2 regions of the Streptomyces sp. NBC_00223 genome follow, and region 2 is predicted to be linked to the other one. Evidence: predicted binding sites of a transcription regulator. Region 2 holds the regulator's gene; the other holds the start of a gene.

Region 1 (4,417 bases), 1.2 Mb from region 2:
AGCGCCAGCGCCAGCACCTGGCGGACGTCGCCGACCGGGTGCACGTCCAGCGCGTCCAGGATCTCGGCCGGGACGTCGTCCAGATCCGGTTCGTTCCGCTTCGGGATCACGATCGTGGTGATCCCGGCCTGGTGCGCGGCCAGCAGCTTCTGCTTGACGCCGCCGATGGGCAGCACCCGCCCGGTCAGCGACACCTCGCCGGTCATCGCCACATCGGTGCGCACCCGGCGGCCGGACAGCAGCGAGGCCAGCGCGGTCGTCATCGTCACACCGGCGCTCGGGCCGTCCTTGGGCACCGCGCCCGCGGGGACGTGGATGTGCACCCCGCGCTCGTTGAGATCGCCGACCGGCAGCTCCAGCTCGGCGCCGTGCGACCGCAGGAAGGACAGCGCGATCTGCGCCGACTCCTTCATCACGTCACCCAGCTGACCGGTGAGCTGGAGCCCCGAGCCCCCGGTCTCCGGATCGGCCAGCGACGCCTCGATATAGAGGACGTCACCGCCCGCGCCGGTGACCGCGAGCCCGGTGGCCACGCCCGGCACCGCCGTACGCCGCTCCTCCGGGTCCTGCGCGGACTCCGGTACGTGGTGCGGCCGGCCGATCAGCGCGCGCAGATCGCCCGCGCCGACGGTGAACGGCAGCTCCTGGTCGCCCAGCTCGTGCCGGGCCGCGATCTTCCGCAGGATCCTGGCGATGGTCCGCTCCAGGGTCCGCACGCCCGCCTCCCGGGTGTACTCCCCGGACAGCTTGCGCAGCGCGTCCTCCTCCAGGCCCACCTCGTCCGTGTTCAGCCCCGCGCGCTCCAGCTGGCGCGGCAGCAGGTGGTCACGGGCGATGACGACCTTCTCGTCCTGGGTGTAGCCGTCCAGCGTGACCAGCTCCATCCGGTCGAGCAACGGCTCGGGGATGGCCTCCAGCACGTTGGCGGTGGCCAGGAACACCACGTCGGACAGATCGAGCTCGACTTCCAGATAGTGGTCGCGGAAGGTGTGGTTCTGCGCCGGGTCGAGGACTTCGAGCAGCGCGGCGGCCGGGTCGCCCCGGTAGTCCGAGCCGACCTTGTCGACCTCGTCGAGCAGCACCACCGGGTTCATGGACCCGGCCTCCTTGATCGCCCGCACGATCCGGCCGGGCAGCGCGCCCACGTACGTCCTGCGGTGGCCGCGGATCTCCGCCTCGTCCCGGACACCGCCGAGCGCCACGCGGACGAACTTGCGGCCCATCGCGCGCGCCACGGACTCGCCGAGCGAGGTCTTGCCGACGCCGGGCGGGCCGACGAGGGCGAGTACGGCGCCACCGCGGCGGCCGCCGACGACGCCCAGGCCGCGATCGGCCCGGCGCTTGCGCACGGCCAGGTACTCGGTGATGCGCTCCTTCACGTCGTCCAGGCCCGCGTGGTCGGCGTCCAGCACCGCCCGCGCGCCCGCCACGTCGTAGGTGTCCTCGGTCGTGGTGTTCCACGGCAGTTCGAGCACGGTGTCCAGCCAGGTGCGGATCCAGCTGCCCTCCGGGGAGGCGTCCGAGGAGCGCTCCAGCTTCTCGACCTCCTTCAGGGCGGCCTCCCTGACCTTCTCCGGCAGGTCGGCGGCCTCCACCCGGGCCCGGTAGTCACCGGCTTCGTCCTCCGGGTCGCCGTTCAGCTCCGCCAGCTCCTTGCGCACGGCTTCGAGCTGCTGGCGCAGCAGGAACTCCCGCTGCTGCTTCTCCATGCCCTCCTGGACGTCCTTGCGGATGGTGTCCGCCACGTCCTGCTCGGCGAGGTGGTCGCGCAGCCGCTGGATGGACAGCTTCAGCCGGGCCACCGGGTCGGCGGTCTCCAGCAGCTCGATCCGCTGCTCGGTGGTCAGGAAGGGGGAATAGCCGGAGTTGTCGGCGAGCTGACTCAGGTCGTCGATCTGCTGGACCCGGTCCACCACCTGCCAGGCGCCGCGCTTGCGCAGCCAGGCCGTGGCCAGTGCCTTGTACTCCTTCATCAGCTCCGCGACCGTGCCCGGCGACTCGGCCGGGGTGGGCTCCTCCACCACGGTGCCCTCGACCCACAGCGCCGCGCCGGGGCCGGTGGTGCCCGCGCCGATCCGCACCCGGGAACGGCCCCGGATGACGGCTCCGGGGTCGCCGTCCGACAGCCGGCCGACCTGCTCGACGGTGCCGAGCGTGCCCACCGCGGCGTAGTTCCCGTCCACCCTGGGCACCAGCAGCACCTGCGGCTTGCCGGTCCCCGTGCCCGGGTGCGCGGCCTGCGCGGCTTCCACCGCGCCCCTGGCCTCGGCGTCGGTCAGGTCGAGCGGGACGACCATGCCGGGCAGCACCACTTCGTCGTCGAGCGGCAGCACGGGCAGAGTGAGATGGGAAGTCTGGGGCTCAATCGCCATGATCTCTCCCTAGGCAAGCAAGTTGAGTACACCCCACTCAATGCACGAAGGGTCCCCGGTGTTCCCGGCGCCGTGTTCGCCCTGAGCGATCACCTCGCGCCCCTCAAAGGACCTGGTCGGACACCCCCACGCCGGCGGCCGGGACGATCAGTACGTCGTCGGGCGCCACGCCGGGGCCGGTCGTGGTGATCCCGCCCGCCGGGGTGATCACCGTGAGGGAACCCCGCTCGGCGCCTGTGTCGCCGTTCACGTTCACCACGTACGCCCAGCCCGCGTTCGGGCCGCCCGCCGGCGCGACCGTGATGCCCGTCTTGCCGTCGGGCAGATCGACCACGCTGCCCCCGCCCGACGGCGGGATCACGTGCACCCGCATCCCGTTCGCCGCATAGGCGACGACATAGAGCGTGCCCGCGCCCGGGGTGCCCGCGGGGGCCACCTCGACCTCAAGGGTGTCGACGCCGTCCACCTGCGCGATCAGCGTTTGGGTCGCCCCCGAGGGGGCCACCGCGACCAGCTTGTCGTGCGTGGCGTCCACGTTCTGCTCGACATACAGCGTCCCGGCGGCCGGGGTGCCCGCGGGCGCGACCGCCTTGACGTAACCGGCCACCAGGGTGCGGATCTTCCCCGTGGGGCCATAGGCGACGACAGGCGGTGCGGACCCGGCGGAGGGCGTGCCCGAGACGTACACCGTGCCGGCGTCCGGGGTGCCCGCCGGGGCGACGAGCGCCAGCAGGGGTGCGGCAGGAAGCGGCACGGTCGCCGTCGTGCCGTCCGGGCGCAGTACGGTCATCACCCGGTCGGCGGTTTCCTCGCCGGTGAGGAGCGCGTACACGGTCCCGGCGTTCGGTGTGCCCGCAGGGGCGACCACCAGCGCGCCGACGGACTGCCCGGCCGCCGGGAGCTGCCGTACGGTCCCCTGCGGGGTGATGACGGTGAAGGAGCCGCCGGTCCTCGTCTCCGGGTGGTCGACCGTCGGCGTGCCGCAGTTGGTGACGTACACCGTGCCCGCGTTCGGCGCGCCCGCCGGGGCGACGACCACCGAGCAGGGCTCCACGCCGGCGTCGTACTTCCGTACCGTCCCGTCCGGTCCGACCGCCTCGATCCACCCGGGCTCGCCGGGGCCGGGCCGCACCCCCGCGTAGAGCGTGCCGGCGCCGGGGGCATCGGCGGGCGCGACGGCCGCGGTGGTCACGGCGCCCGGCATCGGGATGTCGGCCAGCTCCCCCGCGGGGGTGATCCGGCTGACCTTGTGCTCGTCCGCGGGCTCGATCCCGGGCTGGGCGAAGCCGGGCAGCACGTAGACGGTGCCGGCGCCCCGCGCGCCCGCGGGGACCGTGTACATGGCCCCGGGCCACGCGGACAACCGGACCGTGGCCGTCGTACCGTCCGGGTGGGTGATCGTCACGGACTTGTCGTCGCTCCCCACGACGACGTCCCCCACGTTCGGGGGCGGGGCCGCAGCCTTGGCCGGGGCGGACGCCGACCCCCCGGCCCCGCGTCCCCCGGCCTTGGGCACGTCCCCCGTCCCGCCGCCCGAGCCGGACGTCGCCACGACCGCGGCGACCACCCCCGCGGCCACCACCACCGCGACGCCCACCCCGATCGCCAGTCCCTTCCGCCGCCGGGGCCGCACACCCGTGGCGGCCGGCGGCCCGGCAGGTACGAGCGGCGCCGCGAACCCGGGCGCCCCCGGAGCCCCTATGGTCGGCGCGGCCGACGGAGGCGGGGGCGGCGCGGCAGGCGCGTCCCCCTCGGCGGCCCGGGCCGGAGGCGCCGAGGGCACCGGCGGCGGCGCGGGCACGGGGGCCTGCGGGGTGCCGCACTTCGTGCAGGACGGCGTGCCGTCCACCTCTTGCCCACAGTTCGTACAGCGCTTCACCCGGACCCCGACTCTCGTGTCACCTGCGTGTGCCCACACCCGCGGCCGGATCGCCCAACGCCGTACGCCCGGCCGGCCCGCACGTCCCCCTGCGCGCGCCGCCGTCCCCCGAGTGGCCTCAGCCAACGGGACACCGCCGCCCGACCTCGTGGTTCCCTCCCGGCGG
Region 2 (4,417 bases):
AGACGCTGCGCTGGGACAGCCCCGTGGCCAACTTCCCGTTCCGCTACCCGACGACCGACCTGGTCGTGGACGGCGTCACCGTCCCGCGCGGGGTCCCTGTACTGGCCGGATACGCCGCCGCGGGCCGCGACCCGCGCGAGTACGGCCCCGACGCCGACCGCTTCGACATCACCCGGCCCGCGACCCGGCATCTGTCCTTCGGGCACGGCGCCCACTACTGCCTGGGCGCGCCGCTGGCCAGGCTCGAAGCGGTGATCGCGCTGCGCTCGCTGTACGCGGCCCATCCGGGGCTCACGCTCGCCGTGCCGGACGACGAGCTGCCGCCGCTGCCCGGGTTCATCGGGAACAGTGTCGCGGCGCTGCCGGTGCGGCTGGGGTGAGGGGTCGCCGGGGTCACCGGGTTCGACGGGTTTGCCGGGGTCACCGGGTTCGACGGGTGGGGCCGGCGGCGGGGGCGGGTGGCCGACAGCGGCCGGGCTGCCGGGCCCGGTGGGGGCTGGGGCCGGGCTGCCGGGCCCGGTGGGGGCTGGGCTACCGTCGTCCCCATGGCACCCCGTGACCCCCGCTCCCCCGAGCCCGGCTATCTCGCGTTCTGGCGTGAGTACCACCTGTGCACCCTGACCACGCACCGCCCCGACGGCACCCCGCACGTCGTCCCGGTGGGCGTCACCTACGACCCGGAGGCCGGACTCGCCCGGGTCATCACCAACACCGGCAGCGCGAAAGCCGCGCACGTACGGGCGGCGGGCCCGGCCGGCGCTCCGGTCGCCGTCTGCCAGGTCGAACGCGGCAAGTGGGCCACGCTCGAAGGGCTCGCCACCGTCTCGGAGGACCCCGAGCGCATCGCCGACGCCGTACGCCGCTACGCCGAGCGCTACGACCGCACCCCGCAGCCGAACCCGGACCGCATCGTCATCGAGATCGCGCTCACCCGGGCCATGGGCAACGCCTGAGCGGGGCCGCTTTTACGGGCCGTGACCGACGGCGGCCCTCCCGGCCGGGCGGCGGCGGGCCGTCCGGCCGGGCCGGGGGCCGCGCGACCCGCGCCCCGGCCGCGATCCGTGGTGTCACGCCGACCGGTCCGGTGCCGGCCTCGCCGGGTGTTCTTGGGTGCCGGCTGGTGGGGGCGGCCCCGTTAGGAGTGCTGGGGGTACCCCCGGGCGAAGCCTGGGGGAGGAACTGCGCGGCCGGCCACGGTGTGCGGGCACGTGGCCGCCGGCCCAGCCCCTTGCGGTCGTATCCGGGCCACCGGCCGGTGTGTGGTTGCGCGCGCAGTTCCTCGCGCCCCTTTGGGGCGTTGCCCCATGGGGTGGGGCCGACCGGATACCGGGGGTCACCCGTCCCGGGAGCACCGGCCCTGTCCCCGCCGGCAGGCCACCGATCGCACCCATGGACGCGAAAAGACCGCCACCCGATCGGGTGGCGGTCTTCGCGTGTGAGCGAGCGGTCGCGGCAGAAGGCGCCGACGTCAGCCGTCGCGCTTCGGCCGCCAGACGACGAGAGCACTGGTGTGCTGGACGTCCTGGTACGGAACCAGATCGCGACGATAGGACGCGTGGACGGCCGCCTCGCGCTGCTGGATGACAGCGGCGGCGCCCTCGACGGCGGCGGACAACTCGGCGACCCGGGCCTGGAGCGCGGCGACCTGGTTCTCCAGTTCGATGATCCGCTTGATACCCGCCAGGTTGATGCCCTCGTCCTGCGAGAGGCGCTGGACCTCGCGCAACTGCTGGATGTCACGGGCCGAGTAACGCCGGCCCCGGCCGGCCGTGCGGTCCGGGGAGACCAGTCCGAGGCGGTCGTACTGACGCAGTGTCTGCGGGTGCAGCCCGGACAGCTCCGCCGCCACCGAGATGACGTAGACCGGGGACTCCTCGGTCAGCTGGTACGGGTTGCGCCCGCCGGGACCGCGGGGTCCGCGGGGGCCGCCACCCCCGACACGGCCGTCGATGCTCATCCGTTCACGCTCCCTTTGCGGCCTTGAACAGCTCCGCCCGCGGGTCGAACTCCGCGGTCGCTTCCCGGTACGCCTCCAGCGCGTCGAGCGCCTTGCCCTCGGTCTTCGCCGGCACCGTCACCTCGACGGTGACCAGCAGATCGCCCCGGGAGCCGTCCTTGCGCACCGCGCCCTTGCCGCGGGCGCGCAGCGTACGGCCGTTGGGCGTGCCCGCGGGCAGCTTCAGCGTGACCGAAGGACCGCCGAGGGTCGGCACCTTGATCTCGCCGCCGAGCGCCGCCTCGGCGTAGGAGACCGGCACCGTCACGGTGAGATTCGCGTCCTTGCGGCCGAAGACCGGATGCCGTCCGACGTGCACGACGACGTACAGATCACCGGCCGGCCCGCCGCGCTCACCGGGAGCGCCCTTACCGCGCAGCCTGATCCGCTGCCCGTCGGTGACCCCGGCGGGGATACGGACCTGCATCGTGCGCGAGCTCTTCGCCCGGCCGCTGCCGTGGCAGATCTCGCACGGGTTCTCCGCGATCAGACCGCGGCCCTTACAGTCCACGCACGGGTCGGTGAGGGAGAAGCCGCCACCGCCGCCGCGCGAGACCTGCCCGGTGCCGACACAGGTCGGGCAGACCCGCGGGGTGCCGTTGCGGTCGCCGGTGCCCGAGCACGCCTTGCAGGGTGCCTGGCTGGACATCCGCAGCGGGACCGTGGCCCCGTCCACCGCCTCGGTGAAGCTGAGCGTCACCTCGGACTCGATGTCCTGACCGCGGCGCGGCTGCACCCGGGTGCCCCCGCCGCCGCGGTTGAACAGCCCGCCGAAGACGTCGCCGAGACCGCCGCCGAAGCCGCCGCCCTGGCCGCCCGTGGTGGTCGTGCCGCCGGGGCCCTGGGCGCCGCCGAAGAGGTCGCCCAGGTCGAAGTTGAAGCCGCCGGTGCCGCCGCCCGCGCCCGGCCCCGGGCGGAATCCGCCGTTGCCGAACAGCGCGCGGCCCTCGTCGTACTCCTTGCGCCGCTTGGTGTCGGAGAGGACGTCATTGGCCTCGGAGATCTCCTTGAAGCGCTCCTCGGCCTTCGCGTCGCCCTTGTTGGCGTCCGGGTGGAACTCGCGGGCGAGCTTCCGGTACGCCTTCTTGATCTCCGCGTCAGTGGCGTCCTTGGGGACGCCGAGGACCTTGTACAGGTCCTTTTCGAGCAGGTCCCTACTGACGCTCATCCTCGACGTCCCTCCTCTCCGTCACTTCCCCACCGTCAGCCCTCGTCCGGGCCACCGGTCTCCTCGTCGTCCGCCTGATCCGCCGAATCCGCCGACTCGTCACCCTTGGTGGCCTGGGTGCCCGGCTGCGGTTCGGCGACCGCGACCCTGGCGGGCCGCAGATTGCGCTCACCGAGGCGGTACCCCGGCTGAAGGATCTGCACGCATGTCGTCTGCGTGACATCCGGCGAATAGCTGTGCATCAGGGCCTCGTGCACCAGCGGGTCGAAGGGCTCGCCCTCCTTGCCGAACTGCTGCAGGCCCAGCTTCGCCGCGACGGTCTCCAGCGATTCCGCGACCGACTTGAACCCGCCCACCAGCTCGCCGTGTTCCCGCGCCCGGCCGATGTCGTCCAGCACCGGAAGCAGTTCGGTGAGCAGGTTGGCGACCGCGATCTCCTTGACGGCGACCCGGTCCCGCTCCACTCGGCGGCGGTAGTTCTGGTACTCGGCCTGAAGACGCTGGAGGTCCGCGGTGCGCTCGCCGACAGCCGTGCGCGCCTGGTCCAGCTGCGCCCGCAGGGCGATCAGCTCCTTGTCGTCCCCGCCGGGGCCCGCCGGGCCCGCCTCGTCGGCGGACCCGGTGTCCTTGGCGGACTCCGGCTTGTCGGCGGCCTCGGAAGGGACGTCGGGCTCCTCGAAGCCCTTCGGCTCCTCCGTCACGCGGCACCGTCCTTCTTCTCGTCGTCGACGATCTCGGCGTCCACGACATCGTCGTCGGCGGCGGACTGCTCACCGGCCTGGGCACCCGCGCCCGGTCCGGCCGCGCCCGCGCCCTCGGCCTGCGTGTTGGCGTACAGCGCCTGGCCGAGCTTCTGGCTGGTGGCCGCGACCTTCTCGGTGGCCTCGCGGATCGCCGCGGTGTTGTCGCCGTCGGTGGACTCGTTCTTGAGCTTCTCCTTCAGGTCGGCGATCGCGGTCTCGACCTCGGACCTGACGTCGTCGGGAAGCTTGTCCTTGTTGTCCGCGATGAACTTCTCGGTCTGGTAGACGAGCTGCTCGCCCTGGTTGCGGGTCTCGGCGGACTCGCGGCGCCTGTGGTCCTCGTCCGCGTACTGCTCGGCCTCCTGGCGCATGCGGTCGACCTCGTCCTTGGGCAGCGAGGAGCCACCCGTGACGGTCATCCGCTGCTCCTTGCCGGTGCCCAGGTCCTTCGCGCCCACGTGCATGATGCCGTTGGCGTCGATGTCGAAGGTGACCTCGATCTGGGGCATC

The links. The regulator HspR, encoded in region 2, represses chaperone genes until heat shock. The targets are predictions, from matches to a motif close to TTGAGNNNNNNNNNCTCAA.
Region 1: lon (endopeptidase La) is a predicted target of HspR. The motif match lies at 2,395-2,413, and genes of this name have one in related genera.

Annotation. Positions count from the first base shown of each region.
Region 1 covers NZ_CP108109.1:5,728,670-5,733,086, reverse strand. Annotated here, with positions in the region: gene lon (endopeptidase La) at 1-2,372, opposite strand, end outside; gene OHA30_RS24495 (hypothetical protein) at 2,476-3,969, opposite strand.
Region 2 covers NZ_CP108109.1:4,489,534-4,493,950, reverse strand. Annotated here, with positions in the region: gene OHA30_RS18965 (cytochrome P450 family protein) at 1-380, shown strand, start outside; gene OHA30_RS18960 (pyridoxamine 5'-phosphate oxidase family protein) at 546-953, shown strand; gene OHA30_RS18955 (heat shock protein transcriptional repressor HspR) at 1,469-1,957, opposite strand; gene dnaJ (molecular chaperone DnaJ) at 1,962-3,164, opposite strand; gene grpE (nucleotide exchange factor GrpE) at 3,200-3,865, opposite strand; gene dnaK (molecular chaperone DnaK) at 3,862-4,417, opposite strand, start outside.